DNA from 4 places in the Micromonospora sp. NBRC 101691 genome. Region 1 is predicted to be linked to each of the others. Evidence: riboswitches for the same ligand, from Rfam matches in the RefSeq annotation. Region 1 holds a riboswitch; each other region holds the start of a gene.
The links. A riboswitch is a leader RNA that binds a small molecule or an ion and turns the genes downstream of it on or off. The one in region 1 is predicted to bind cobalamin.
Positions count from the first base shown of each region.

Region 2: linked by a shared signal. The riboswitch ahead of QSK20_RS19500 (ABC transporter substrate-binding protein) and the one ahead of QSK20_RS23780 (ABC transporter substrate-binding protein) in region 1 are both predicted to bind cobalamin.
Region 3: linked by a shared signal. The riboswitch ahead of bluB (5,6-dimethylbenzimidazole synthase) and the one ahead of QSK20_RS23780 (ABC transporter substrate-binding protein) in region 1 are both predicted to bind cobalamin.
Region 4: linked by a shared signal. The riboswitch ahead of QSK20_RS21595 (prenyltransferase/squalene oxidase repeat-containing protein) and the one ahead of QSK20_RS23780 (ABC transporter substrate-binding protein) in region 1 are both predicted to bind cobalamin.

Region 1 covers NZ_BSTB01000017.1:141,888-145,415, forward strand. The annotation lists gene QSK20_RS23775 (FecCD family ABC transporter permease) at 1-517, opposite strand, end outside; gene QSK20_RS23780 (ABC transporter substrate-binding protein) at 592-1,608, opposite strand; cobalamin riboswitch at 1,638-1,817, opposite strand; gene QSK20_RS23785 (TetR/AcrR family transcriptional regulator) at 1,970-2,596, opposite strand; gene QSK20_RS23790 (FAD-dependent monooxygenase) at 2,663-3,528, shown strand, end outside.
Region 2 covers NZ_BSTB01000012.1:148,669-152,196, reverse strand. The annotation lists gene QSK20_RS19500 (ABC transporter substrate-binding protein) at 1-1,147, opposite strand, end outside; cobalamin riboswitch at 1,427-1,622, opposite strand; gene QSK20_RS19495 (class I SAM-dependent methyltransferase) at 1,774-2,535, opposite strand; gene QSK20_RS19490 (DUF5825 family protein) at 2,532-3,080, opposite strand; gene QSK20_RS19485 (RiPP maturation radical SAM C-methyltransferase) at 3,077-3,528, opposite strand, start outside.
Region 3 covers NZ_BSTB01000005.1:104,544-108,071, reverse strand. The annotation lists gene QSK20_RS11035 (dihydrolipoyl dehydrogenase family protein) at 1-29, shown strand, start outside; gene QSK20_RS11030 (crotonase/enoyl-CoA hydratase family protein) at 49-810, opposite strand; gene QSK20_RS11025 (EamA family transporter) at 856-1,779, opposite strand; cobalamin riboswitch at 1,849-2,020, shown strand; gene bluB (5,6-dimethylbenzimidazole synthase) at 2,073-2,699, shown strand; gene QSK20_RS11015 (Rieske (2Fe-2S) protein) at 2,792-3,528, shown strand, end outside.
Region 4 covers NZ_BSTB01000015.1:24,201-27,728, reverse strand. The annotation lists gene QSK20_RS21605 (prenyltransferase/squalene oxidase repeat-containing protein) at 1-430, opposite strand, end outside; gene QSK20_RS21600 (SCO2322-related protein) at 782-1,219, opposite strand; gene QSK20_RS21595 (prenyltransferase/squalene oxidase repeat-containing protein) at 1,300-2,343, opposite strand; cobalamin riboswitch at 2,445-2,570, opposite strand; gene QSK20_RS21590 (PadR family transcriptional regulator) at 3,054-3,528, shown strand, end outside.

The sequences.
Region 1 (3,528 bases):
TGGCGTGCGGTTCGGCGACCCAGATGATGACGAACGAGGTCGCGGCGGCGCAGAGCTGGGCGACGGCCACCCCGGCGAGCACCACCCGGGTGGGATCCAGGGCGCCGCGCAGGCCGGCCACCGCGATCACCGCCAGGAACGCGGCGAGCGCGCCGGCCAGCGCGCCGCCGGTCAGCGAGGCGATCCCGCCGCCGAGCCCGACGACGAGGACCGCGACCGCGCCGAGCGACGCCCCGGAGGAGACCCCGAGCAGGTACGGGTCGGCCAGCGGGTTGCGGGTGACGGTCTGCATCACCGCGCCGACCGCCGCCAGTCCCGCCCCGACCACCGCCGCGCCGAGCACCCGGGGCAGCCGCAGCCGCCAGACGATGTGCTCGCGCAGCAGCGGCACGTCGGAGTGGACCAGGCCCAGCCGGTCGCCGACCACCGTCCACACGGTACGGATCGAGATGTCGGCCGGTCCGACGGTGACCGCCGCGCCGATCGAGGCCACCAGCGCCACCAGCAGCCCGCCCACCAGCAGGGCCGCCCCGGCCGGGTGGCGGGGCCGGACCCCGGCCGGGGCGGGGACGGTCGGGACGGTGGCGGTGGTCAGCGTCCGGTCCCCTCGCCGAGCCCGGCGACGCCGTCGGCGAGCGCCTCGACACCGAGCACGAGCCGCACCCCGGCGGAGGTGGACGAGAAGGGGATGACCACGAACCGCTGGCCCGCCACCGCCCCGAGGTGCCGCAGGGTGGCGTGGCCGGTCAGGAAGGTCCGCTTCGCGGCGGCGGTGTCCCAGGTCGCGTCGACCAGCACGATGACGTCGGGGTCGCGGTCGGCGACCGTCTCCCAACCGCTGTCGGCCCACGCTCCGGTCAGGTCGGCGAAGGCGTTGGTGACGCCGACCGCCGACATGATCATGCCCGGGCCGCCGCAGCAGGCCCCCACGCTCGGGGCGTCGGTGCCCGCGTCCCACCAGAGCACGGAGAGCTTCGCGGCGTCGTCGATCCGGTCCGCCGCGGCGGCGAGCCGGGTCCGCTGGTCGGCGATGAGCTTCTCGGCCCGCTCGGGGACACCGAAGATGGCCGCGATGTCGCGGATCTCGGTGAACACGTGGTCGGTGGTGAGCTTCGCCGGCCGGTGCGGTGCCGGGCAGCCGGCCGGGGAGAGGTACGAGCCGACGCCGAGTTTCGCCAGTTCGGCCCGGTCACCGGCCCCCTCGTCACCGAAGGCGCTCTGGAAGGAGCCGTAGACGAAGTCCGGTTCCGCCTCCAGCAGCTTCTCCCGGGCCGGGTACTCCTTGGCCAGCACCGGCACCGTGGCGTACGCGTCGGCGTACTCGGGCAGGATCGCGTCGTCCAGGTACGCAGTCCCGGCCATCCGGTCGGCCAGGCCCAGGGCCAGCATGATCTCGGTGGCCGGCTGGTTCAACGTCACCGCCCGTTTCGGCGGCGCGGCCACGGTGACCGGCGTGCCGCAGTTGGTCACGCTGACCGGGGCGGCCGACGCCGGGGCGGTCGCGGGGTCGTCGTCCGCCGCACCACAGCCTCCGAGCAGGAGGACCAGAACGGTCAGCGGCGCGGCGGCACGCCGGGACAGGGTGGACCAGACAGCACGCTCGCGCATCGGGATCGCCTTCCAGCACCTCGTGGACGGTTCGTCACAGTGCCGTGGCCGGTCTCCTGGCTTACGGGTGGTGCGTCCGTGACCGGCCTTCCCAGGCGTACGCCCAGTGGCCTCTTTGACGACGAGGGTCGCGGACTTCCCGATAACAGTGGCGAGGGCCGCGCCGGTATCTCACCGGCTTCCCGAGCACCACGGCAGCGTCACCCTAGCCGCTGGCCCGCCGGGGTGTCACGGTGACGAACGCCACGAAGATGATCGACATATCGGTCCACAGCCGACGACCGGATGCCCCAGCGGACGCCGCCCAGGTGGCGGCAGGGCGTCCCGACGGGCAGGCGGCCGGGCGGGCGTCCGTTGCGGATCAGCGGCCGGTCAGCGCGCGGAGCAGGCTGCGGATGGCGTCGCGCAGGTCGGCGCGGCTCTCCTCGGTGCCGGGGATGGGTGCGCTCAGCCCGCCGGTGCCGACCAGCCGGTCGAAGAGCAGGCCGTCGACGAAGGCGAGGAACTGGTCGCCCTGCCGGTCCGGGTTCGCCGCGCCGGCTCGGGCGAGGATGTCGCGGGCCTGTTCCCGCATGACGGTGCCGTGTTCGAGGATCTGCCGCAGCCCGTGGTGGTGGGTGGCCTCCAGTTGGCAGGAGTACCGGGCCAGGACCCGGTCCCGGCCGGTGCTGAGCCAGGTGTCGAAGAGCGCGGCGATGCCGGTGGCGAGGCGGTCGAGGTCCGCCGGGGTGAGCGGTGGCCGTTCTCCGGCGGGTGCGTCGACCGGCAGCCGGCGGGCGGCGAAGTCGACGCGGTTCAGGTCGACCAGGCGCTGCACCACCGCCTCCACCAGGGCCCGGCGGGTCCGCAGGTACGCCGATGTGGTGCCGGCCGGCATTTCGGCTCGGGCGTCGACCGCGCGGTGGGTGAGCCCGCGCATCCCCCGCTCGGCGATCAGCGTGATGGCCGCGTCCGCCAGCAGTTCAACCCGTTTTGCCCGGCCCGTCACTGTGCCCCTCCCTGGTGGTCCGTCCGCCGTAGTATGGCCTTCTACACCTGTAGAAGGATGGCGGGCGTGAGAGGTTCTCAGGCGGTGGTGGTCGGTGGTGGCATCGGCGGCCTCGCCACGGCGGTCGGACTGCTTCGGGCCGGGTGGCGGGTGACCGTCCTGGAACGGGCCGCGGAACCCGGCGAGGTGGGTGCCGGGCTCACCATGATGGCCAACGCGCTGCGCGCGCTCGACGCCCTCGGCCTCGGTGACCGGGTCCGCGCCGCCGGCCGGGTCGGACCGACCGGCGGGCTGCGCACCCCCACCGGCCGCTGGCTGTCCCGGATGGACAGCGCCGACATGGCACGCCGGCTGGGCACCACCACGCTCGGGGTCCACCGGGTCGACCTGCACCGCATCCTGCGGGAGGCGCTGCCGGCGGACACCCTGCACGGCGGCGCGGAGGTGCGGGCGGTTCGCGGTGACGACCACGGAGCCGAGGTCGACGTGCGCCGGGCCGGGGTGACGCGGACCCTCCGCGCCGACCTGGTGGTCGGGGCGGACGGGTTGCGCAGCGTCGTACGGGGCTGCCTCTGGCCGGACACCCCGCCACCGGCGTACGCCGGCACCACCGCCTGGCGGGCGGTGGTCGAGTGGCCGGCGCCGGTGCCGGCGTCGGTCACCTGGGGGCCGGGGACGGAGTTCGGCATGGTGCCGCTCGGCGGGGACCGGGTCTTCTGGTTCGGCGGCATCACCTGCCCGCCCGGGGAGCGGGCCGGCGACGAGCTGGCCGAGGTACGCCGGATCTTCGGGTCCTGGCACGCCCCGATCCCGGAGCTGCTCGCCGTCACCGCGCCCGAGCGGGTGCTCCGCCACGACGTGTACCACCTCGCCACGCCGCTGCCCAGCTACGCGCGGGGCCGGGTGGCGCTGCTCGGCGACGCCGCCCACGC
Region 2 (3,528 bases), on a different contig from region 1:
CGTCGGCGGTGTGCAGGGTGACCTTCAGGTTCTCCCTGCCGGCCTCGCGCAGCAGCGCCCGCGCCCGTTGCGGGTCGTGGGGCCGCTGCGGGATCGAGTCGGCGTAGTTCGGCGCGCCCTTGCCGTACAGGTCGTTGCCGACCTCGCCGTAGCCGAAGAACACCGCGTCGACGATGGCCTGGCGATCCACCGCCAGCTTCAACGCCTCACGCACCCTGGGATCGTCGAACGGTTCGCGGTCGATGAGCATGTTGAACGCGTGGATGGTCCCGACCGGGGACTGGCGGATACCGATCTGTCGGTTGCCCTGGTGGGCCTTGGCCTGCACATGGGACAACTGGTGCACGATGTCGGCCCGCCCGGAGAGGAACACGTTGAGCCGGGCGTCAGCTTCCGCCGCGAGGAGGATCTCCACGCTGTCGACGTAGGGCTTTCCCGGCTCCCAGTAGCGGTCGTTGCGTACCAGTCGGGTACGTTCCCCCGGCGTCCAACTGTCGAACCGGAACGGGCCGGTGCCGACGGGCGGGTGGGCCTTGTCGAAGCTGGTGGTGCCGTTCTGGACCACGTAGACGTACCAGCCGGCCAGCAGCGCCCCCAGATCGGCCATCGGTTGCTTCATGCGCAACTCCACCGTCAGGTCGTCGACCCGTCGCGATCCGGCGAGGTCGACCATGGCGAGGTCGGCGGCGGCCGGCAGCTTGTTCGCCGGATCGATGATCCGCTTGACGCTCCACAGGACGTCATCGGCGGTCAGCGGCTTGCCGTCGTGCCAGACCACGCCCTTACGCAGCACGATCCGCCAGACCGTGCCGTCGGCGTTCGGCTCCAGGCGCTCGGCCAACCGTGGACGCAGAGTCAGGTCGTTGTCGTAGGCGACGAGCTTGTCGAAGATGTTCTTCGCCACCGCTCCACCGCCCCACGAGCCGGCCAGATGCGGGTCGAGCACGTCGTCGGTGGTGCTTGCCCCCGAGGTGACGACCCGCAGACTCCCGCCCCGGCGCGGCAACCCGCCCTGCGCCGCCGTCGGCTCCCGTGTCCCGCATCCGGCCCATCCGGGCACGCCGAGCAGCACGGCGCCGGACATCACACCCTTGAGCACCGCGCGCCGGTCGGCGACCCCGGCCACGCGATCGCTACGTCTGTTCACGGGACAAGCTCCTTGCTCGGGTGGAAGACGGAGCCCACGGCGTCCCGGCAGGGACCGGCCGGGAAGAGTCGTGGACCAGAGCGGGTCACCACGCCGGCGAGCACGACTGCGCGCGGCGCACGTCCCACAGCGGTCGTGGCAGACCATGACGAAGACAGGTCAGCGGCTTCGGTGCCAGCTTCTACGGGAGCGTCGTTCGGGGCGCGACCAGCAGGCGGCGGTCGACGCGCGGGCACCGGACGAGGCCATGTGCATCTGATCCATCCTTCGTAGATCAACATCGATGATGTGCGAGTGGAGGTATCCTGACTCCCGGATCAACGCTCACCCCGGCCTTCCCAGGCTTGCGCCCAGTGGCCCATATGGGGATCACTACCCGGTCACAGTGGCGAGGACCGTGCCGGGCTCACACCGGCTTCCCTCACACATCGCGGGGCCGACCCTAGCAAGGGCATCCACCACACCACATAGGACTCTTGACTGTGTCCTACGCCACTTCCGTGGGATCGGTGAAGCCCACCAGGAGAAATTCGTGCCGGTGGTCAGACCCGCCCGCCGGCACGCGCCGAGCACCATCATCCTGGGTCGGGGCCGGTGCCGGCGGCGTCATGGCGGCCGCCATCCGGCTACCGGGGTGCCGCATCACCCAGCTTGTCCGGCATGTGGGCCACGACCGCGGCACCGGCGTCCGGGACGGCGGCGCCGATGTGGTCGGCCGGGTCCGCCCGGACCCAGGTCCGGTCGGCGCTGACGAACCCGGTCCGGCGTAGGCCCGCCAGCGCCAGCAACTCGTCGAGGTCGGCGTCGTCCACCCGTTCGACGGTGAACCGGTGGTACCAGACGAGGCCCTCCAGTCGGTACCGGATGGTCGCCGCCACCTGACGCGACGTGGGTCGGCGCACCTCGACGAGCACGATCTCCAGTCCGTCCTGGTAGACGTAGGCGGGTCGGGGCGTGTCGAACCAGGACGGGTCCAGCCGTTGCAGCAGGAGGCTTCCGCCGACGGTCAGGTGCCGGCGGGCGGTGGCGAGCCACCGGACGCAGAGCTGGCGGTCCGGGTCGTTGATCAGGTGCGAGGCGAGCAGCACGGCGTCGAAGCGGCCGGGCAGCCGCAGCTCCTCGATCGTCGATCGGACCGTGACGGTGTACGGGATGCGGGCGAGCATCTCCGGTGACTCGTCGACGGCGGTGACCGGGTGGCCGAGGCGGACCAGCGGGCCGGTCATCCGACCGGCTCCGCAGCCGAGTTCGAGGATGGACGCCGCCTGCGGAAGTGCCCGGTGTACCAGCTCCGGTTCGCCCCAGGTGGGCAGCCGGGCGTACAGGTCGACCGAGGAGCCGTCCGGGGCGATCGCCCCCGGTCCGTTGCCCGACGCGCAGCCCTTCATACCGCGGTCGCGGGCACCGGCCACACCCGCATCCGGTACGGCAGGCTCACGGCCAGCCCACCGAGACGAAGCAGGAGCCCCTCGGCGACGAGTTCCTCGGCGGCGGCCCGCCCCTGAGCCGTCCAGTCGTCGAGCCGCTGCGGCGTGAGACAGCGCAGGAACGCCTCCCGTAGCGGCGGTTCGTCGAGCACGTAGACGGCGGATTCGGCCGGGTCCCGTACGTCACGGACTCCGACGAATCCGGGACCCTGCCGGTAGTAGCACAGGCCGAGGCGGAAGGTGTCCCGCCACTCGGTCACGGCGGGGTCCTCACCCGCCGACCACTCCGGTGGGGGCAGGTGCCGCAACGGGGCGAGGTCGAGGCCGCCGGTCGCCCGGCACCGCCAGGTGACCCGGCTTCCCCGGCTCAGACAGTCGCGCAGGAGCGCGACCAGAGCGAGCACGGACGGCGGCTCATCCGGGGTCAGGACGACGGGGTCGAGCAGGCGGGTGGCCTCCGGCCAGGCCGGGTCGGGTGCGGGGCGGCCGGGAACCGTCGCGGTCACGGGGCCGCCTCCAGGACGGCGTACGCCTGCTCGTCCGTGCGGATGCGCAGTGGCGCGACCGTGGTGGCCAGCGCCACCCACCTGTCCGCGTCCGCGAACACCAGCCCGTCGGCCCGCTGCTGGTCGAGCCACCGGGCAAGTTCTGCGGTGTCGACCCGGTGACCGGCAGTGGTGAGCTGGCTGTGCAGCGCGGTGACCGTACGCGGTCGGTTCAGGTCACGGTAGGCCGCGGCGTGCCAACCGCGCAGGGTGTGGTCACGGTGGGGCCAGCCGCTCCGGCGGTCCCGGATGCCGAGGGTGCCGTCCGAGCGTTCGTCGAGCAGCAGGTACGACTCGTGGTGGTCGTCCTGCCACCGGGCCACCGCGTCGTCGAGGGCCCGGGCCGTCTCCGCTCCGATGCCCCGGTCGTCGCACTGGAAGAAGTACGCCAGGTCCATCAGCTCGTCGT
Region 3 (3,528 bases), on a different contig from region 1:
TCCGGACCGCCCTGGACGACCTCGGCTGACGGCTGGCCGAGCCGGTGCTCAGTGGGCCGGGACGCCGTGCCGGCCCGCCCCACCGCCGAAGCGGGCGATGCCGTCGGCCGCCTCGGTGAGGGAGTCGACGCCGTAGGCCAGCTCGACGGCCATCGCCTCGGCCTCCGGGCGACCCGCGCCGGCCCGTACCGCGGCCCGGTCGTTGCGCAGGCAGCGCTGCGGCGCGCGGGCGATCTCGGCGGCCAGCCGCTCGGCCTCCGCGCGGGCCGTGCCGGGCGCGACCAACCGGTTGACCAGACCCATCGCGTACGCCTCCTCGGCCGGTACCGGTCGGCCGGTGAGGATCAGGTCCAACGCCCGGCTCTCGCCGATCAGCCGGGGCAGGCGCACCGTCCCGCCGTCGACCAGCGGCACCCCCCACCGCCGGCAGAAGACCCCGAGCACCGCGTCGGACTCGGCGACCCGCAGGTCACACCAGAGGGCCAGCTCCAGGCCGCCGGCCACGGCGTACCCGGAGACCGCGGCGACGACCGGCTTGGTCAGCGACATCCGGGTCGGACCCATCGGGCCGTCCCCCTCGGGCTCCACGCGGTTCCCGCTCGGCGTACCGATGGACTTGAGGTCGGCACCGGCGCAGAAGGTGCCGCCCGCTCCCCAGAGCACGGCCACGGCGGCGGTCGGGTCGGCGTCGAAGGCGCGGAACGCGTCGGCGAGCGCCCGGGCGGTCGGGCCGTCGACGGCGTTGCGGACCGCCGGCCGGTCCAGGATCACCGTGGTCACCGGTCCGTCGCGCTCGACCCGCACACCCATCGGACCAGGATGCCCGGCTCCTGCCGGGCCGCGCCAGACCCCCGGTCAGGCCCGGCCGGCGCGGACCAGCGTGGCACCGAGCGCGGCACCGACCACGCAGGCCACCCCGAGGAACTGCGGCCAGGTCAGCAGCTCGCCGAGCAGGACCAGCCCGACCAGCGCGCCGATCGCCGGTTCGAGGCTCAACAGCACCGCGAAGACCCGGGCCGGCATCCGGCGCAGCGCGGACATCTCCGCCGAGTACGGCAGCACCGACGACAACAGCGCGACACCGAGGCCGAGCAGCAGGATCCACGGGTCGAGCAGCGCGGTGCCGCTCCCCGCGACGCCGAACGGCAGCACGGCGAGTGCGCCGACGGCCATGCCCAGGGCCAGCCCCCGGCTGCCGGGGATCCGCTTGCTGACCGCCCCGCCGAACACCACGTAGCCGGCCCAGCCGACGGCCGTGGCGACGCAGAAGAACAGCCCGAGGCCGTCCACCGACGCCCCGCCCAGGCCACTGATCAGCAGGACGCCGCCGCCGGCCAGCACCGCCCAGCCGGCGTCGAGCAGCCGACGGCTGCCGGCCAGCCCCACCAGCAGCGGCCCGGCGAAGCCGATGGTCACCGCCACGCCCAGCGGCACCCGGTGCAGCGCGGCGTAGAAGCTGAGGTTCATCAACGCGAGCATCAGGCCGAAGCCGACCACCAGGCCACCGGTACGCCAGCCCAGCCGCAGCCCGGGACGGGCGATCGCGAGCAGGATCAGCGCGGCGAAGCCGAGCCGCAGCGTGGTGGTGCCCCCCGGGCTGGTGGTGCCGAACAACTGCTTGGCCACGGCCGCGCCGAGCTGGGTGGAGAACATCCCGAGCAGCATCAGCACCGGCGGCGGTACGGCGTCGGGACGACCGACCGTGCCGACGAGCCGGGCGACGGTGGAGGCGGGAACCGGCTGTGAACGGAGGGCGTGCGCGTACATGGGGTGCAGCATGCCGTCCGACCCCTGCGGAGGGCGACCGGAATCCCGTCCGCCGGTTACCATGCTGGCGGCACGACACAGTGAGGTGCCCCGCGCGAGCGGGGAGAATCGGGAAGCCGGTGCGAATCCGGCACGGGCCCGCCGCGGTGACCGGGGAGCCACCGTCCACGCGCGAACAGCGCAGCCACTGGTCCGCGAGGGCTGGGAAGGCGGACGGCACGGCGTCGATCCGGGAGTCCGAAGACCGGCCTCGCGTCACGCGCCCACCCCTGCCCGGGTGGGCCGAGCGCAGCGGGAGCCTGCCCATGGACCTGTACGACGTCATCCACCGCCGCCGGGACGTACGCGCCCAGTTCACCGGGGAACCGGTGCCCGACGAGGCGCTGCACCGGGTGCTCACCGCGGCGCACGCCGCCCCGAGCGTCGGGTACTCCCAGCCCTGGGACTTCGTCGTGGTGCGGGACGCCGACACGCGCCGCCGGTTCCACGAGCACGTCCGCACCGAGCGGGACGTCTTCGCCGCCACTCTGGCGGGCGAGGCGGCCGAACGGTTCGCCCGGATCAAGATCGATGGCGTGTTGGAGTCGACCCTGTCGATCGTCGTCACCCACGACCAGTCGCGGGGTGGGCCGGCGGTGCTCGGCCGGCACGCCATCGCCGACACCGGCCTCTACTCGACCTGCCTGGCCATCCAGAACCTCTGGCTCGCCGCCACGGCCGAGGGACTCGGCGTCGGCTGGGTCTCCTTCTACCGCGAACCCTGGCTGGCCGACCTGCTCGGCATCCCCGCCGGCATCCGGCCGGTCGCCTGGCTCTGCCTCGGCCCGGTCACCCACTTCGAGACCGTGCCGGACCTGGCCCGGCACGGCTGGCGGCAGGCCCGCCCGCTCGCCGAGGCGATCCACGACGACCGGTGGACACCGCGCGACTGAACCCGTCGACGGGCTGCCCGGTCACGCCGGGCGGCGGCGAAATGGTCACCGCCGCCCGGTTTGCGGGCTCCCGGACCGGGAAGTCGGTACGGGTGCGAGCACTACTGATGAGGATCGAGCAGGCCGCCGGCCTGGACCGGGTCGGCGACCGCCTCCAGCGGGCGGTCCAGAGCACCCTCCGACCGCAGCGCGTCCGTGACCTGCTGCACGGCGTCTGGCTGGGGCATCCGCTGCATCCGGCGCTGGTGCAGGTGCCGGTCGGCGCGTGGATCAGCGCCGCCGTCCTCGACGCGATGCCGGGCCAGCGGCGGGCGGCGACCGCACTGGTGGCCGTCGGTACGGCCAGCGCACTGCCGGCCGCCGTGACCGGGCTCAACGACTGGGCGGCCCTGAACCGGGAGCAGCGCCGGGTGGGGCTGGTGCACGCCGCCTCGAACACCGTCGGCCTGGCCTGCTACGCCGGGTCGCTCGCCGCCCGGCTGAGCGGGCGGCACAACCTCGGGCGGACGCTGGCGTACCTCGGACTCGGCGCGGCGAGCGCCGGGGCGTACCTCGGCGGGCACCTGGCGTACAAGCAGGGGGCGCAGGTCAACCAGAGCGTCTCCGAGGCGCACCTGATCGGTGACGGCTGGCACCCGCTCGACGACCTGTCCGCCCTGCCGGACCGGGAACTGGTCACCCGCGAGATCGACGACGTCTCGGTGATCGTCTACCGGCACGGCGACGACGTCACCGTGATGCTGGAACGCTGCCCCCACCAGAGCGGGCCGCTCGGTCAGGGCGAGGTGCAGGAGATCGACGGTCACCCGTGCGTCGTCTGCCCCTGGCA
Region 4 (3,528 bases), on a different contig from region 1:
GGGTCTCCGTGCGCAGGTCGAAGCCGCCGAAGTCGGTCGGGTTCGCGCCGGCGGCGGTGGCGGCGTAGAGGAGTTTCGCCGTCGCGCCGCCGTCGGTGAAGCCCTCGATGCCCCAGTCGTCGTAGCTGTTGTACGACCGGACGTGGGCCGCCACCTGCCCGGTCGCCGCGCGGCGGGTCGGCTCGGCCGTGCCGGCGGCGGTCAGGGCGAGCAGACCGTCGATGGTCAGGCCCCAGTCCTGGCCGCCGAAGGGGCCGGGCAGTGCGCCATCGGTGAACTCGTCGGCCAGCCAGGTCGCGGCGTCGCGGGCGGCGGCCGGTTCGGCCGTGGCGGACGGGGCCGCGAGGCTGGGTGCGGTGGCGGCGAGCGCGACGAGCGCGGTCGTCGTGGCGACGCCGAGACCGGGACGTCGGAGCCGGGCCAGGGGCATGGTGGGTGCCTTTCGCGGAGCGGTCGGTGAGCTCCGGAGGGCACCTCGGACACGAAAAACCCGCTCGCGTGCATCGTGAGCGGGGTGACGGGCCTCGGCGGTGGCCGGACTTCACCCTGTGAACCTCGACAGTGGAAGCCGCTCGTCCCGGGCGGGGCATTCCGGCTCGCGAGGTGGGCCTCGCTCACGGTTGCGGGTCAGCGCCGGCTTCTACCGGCTTCCCCCCACACAGGACGTATGCAGTTGTGGCCCGGATGGACCGGGCGCCGACACGATACCGCCCGACCGTCACGCGACGCTAGACGGTGGTGCCGGCGCCCGATGCCGTCGAGGGTCAGCGCGGCTGGCCGGTCACGGGGCGGGGATGCTCGGCGCCGATCCCGATCCGAAGGACCAGCCCTCGACGCTACCGGGTGCGGGGTTGTAGCTGCCTGCCCCCGAGCTGCTGTAGGACCAGGCGCCGCCGCTCGGCGCGTGCCAGTACGACCAGTACGCCGTGACCGGCGGGGTGTTGACGCACGGGTCCGTCGCGGAGGTCGGCAGGCCGTTGATCCGGCAGACGAAAGCCAGCCCCCAGCGCTGGGTGCCGGTGACGGTGAAGCCCGCGCCCTGCAGGGCGGCCAGCCCGGTGGCCGGGTCGCCGGGTGCGCAGGCGACCTGCACTCCCCCGCCGAGGGCGGTGAAGTCCACCACGACGGTGACGCCGGAGGTGCCGGTGCAGGCGGCGGCCTGGGCCGGGCGTGGTGCGGGTTCGGCGGCGGTCAGGCCGGCGGCGAGGACTGCGGCCATCAGGCCGACGAGCCAGCCACGACGGGAGGGACGAAAACGGGACACGGATGCTCCTTCGATCGGGACGGTTGTTCCGGGGTTCAGCGGCAGAGCAGGGTGGGGGCGTCCAGGTCGGCACCGACGGCGGCGAGCCGTGGGTATCCGACCCCGGTCAGTCCGAGGACGGCCTGGGTGGTCGCCCGGTTGAGGGTCTCCCGGTCGAGGGCGCCGCCGTCGAAGTCGACCGCCCCCCGGTCGGCGGGCGCACCGGCGCAGCCGACCAGGAGTCCGACCAGGAACCCCCGGGCCCGGGCCCAGGCCAGGGGTCGGCCGCCGTCGCGCAGCGCCTGGGCGGCCAGCCCGGTGCTGTTCGCGTTCGCGGTGCCGGACGCGTTGGTGAAGCCCCCGTCGGTGCGCTGCACGGAGACCAGCCAGTGGAGTCCGGCGGTGGCGTCGGCCGGTCGGCCGGCGACCCGCAGGGCCTGCACCGCCAGGGCGGTGGCGTCCACGTCGGACACGCACGTCGGTTGGCCCGGCAGCACCGGGTAGCCGCCGTCGGGGCATCGGGTGCCGGCGAGCCACTCGCCTGCGGTGGGTGGGAGGCCGGCGGTGGTCCGGGCCAGCGCGAGGATCGCGAAGGACTGGCTGAACGCGTTGCTGTAGTCGCCGTACGCGGACCGGTCGGTGAACCGGCCGTTCGGTGCCTGGAGCGACCGCAGCCGGGTGACCAGGTCGAGTCCGCCCACGGCGGTCGGGTCGCCGCCGCGCACCTGCACGGCGAGGGTTAGCTTGGCGGTCGCTCCCGCGTACGCCTCGGTGGTGCCGTCGCCGAGGTAGCCGTCGCGGATGTCGGGGCGGGTGACCCAGGCCAGCGCCCGGGCTGCCGGGTCGTCGGCGACGCCGGCCGCGGCGAAGGCGAACACCGCGTCCAGGGTCAGTCCGGGGTCGGGGTAGGCGACACCATCGAAGACGACCTCGAACCGTTCACCGTCGACGAGTTGCCGGGCCAGCCAGCCGGCTGCGGCGTCGGACCGGTTGGCCACGGCCTGCACGGGCGTGATGAGGACGGGTGTGACGAGCGTGAGAACGGTGAGGACACCGCAAAGGAGGGTGAGCAGGCGGTGCCGGCTCAGGCGGACGACCATCGTCACGCGCCTTTCCGGCCCGGTGGTCGTCAGATCTCGACCGGTCGCCGAACGAGGGCAGCCGTCGAGACTCCGACCCGTGGGCCACGACGGGTTGAGGAGCGGGATACGCGGACACGGCGGGTATTCGGGCTCGCCGCCAGGGTGGACACCCTGGACGGCCTACCGTTGCGGGCCAGCGCCGGAATTCGACCGGACTTCCCCCACGCGTGTTCACGTCTTGAGTTATGGCCCACAGTTTCTGCTTCACCACGGCAGCTGTCAATGCCGGCGGTTCTGGCGGTCGGCACGCATCCGCGCCGCCGGCTTCAGGGCTTTGATGGGTGTGGCGCAGGACACGGCGCAAGGTCCTATGTGGTTGGACGGCGGCCCTTGCTAGGGTCGGCCCCGCGATGCATGAGGGAAGCCGGTGTGAGCCCGGCACGGTCCTCGCCACTGTGATCTGGCGAGAAGATCCTCTGACTCGAGAAGATCGGGCTTCTCGCTGGACCTGATCTTCATAGGCCTGGCGCTTGGACGTGGCAGCTGTCCAGCCCGCCGGACCTTCGCCCATGTGGGCAAGGAATGTCTGGGGGCCAGGGATCCTGGCACTGAACGCAGAACACCCCTCAGGTTGTTGGCGGCTGCGCCCGTACATCCCGCCATCGGTTTGACAGCGCTATAGCTACCGGCTATCTATTAGCGGTCCGGAGCGAATGGGGAGTGCCTGGATGCAGGACGTGGTGCTGGCCATGCTGGCGAAGGAGCCGGCGCATGGGTACGAGCTGCGCGGCCGGATGCGTGCCGCGCTGGGCCCGATCGGCGACACGATGAACGCCGGGCAGATCTACGTGGCGCTGGCCAGGCTGGGCAAGGCCGGGCTGGTGACCTCGGAGCGGGCCGAGGGGCTGCCGGACCGGCCGGACCGCCGGGTGTACGCGCTGACCCCGGCCGGACAGGAGCGGGTGGCGGGCTGGCTGGCCGAGGTGAGCTGGCCGAAGCCGGACCTCGCGGAGTTTCACCTGAAGCTGGTGGCCGCCGCGGCCGGCCGGCTTGCTGATCCCGTGGCGCTGGTCGACGCGCAGCGGCGCGAGGTGCTGCGCCGGCTGCGCGACGCCCAGCGCGCGGCGCTGGACCGGTCGGTGGATCCGGTTGCCGGGTTGCTGCTGGAGGGCGTCGTGCTGCGGCTGCGGGCCGACCTGGAGT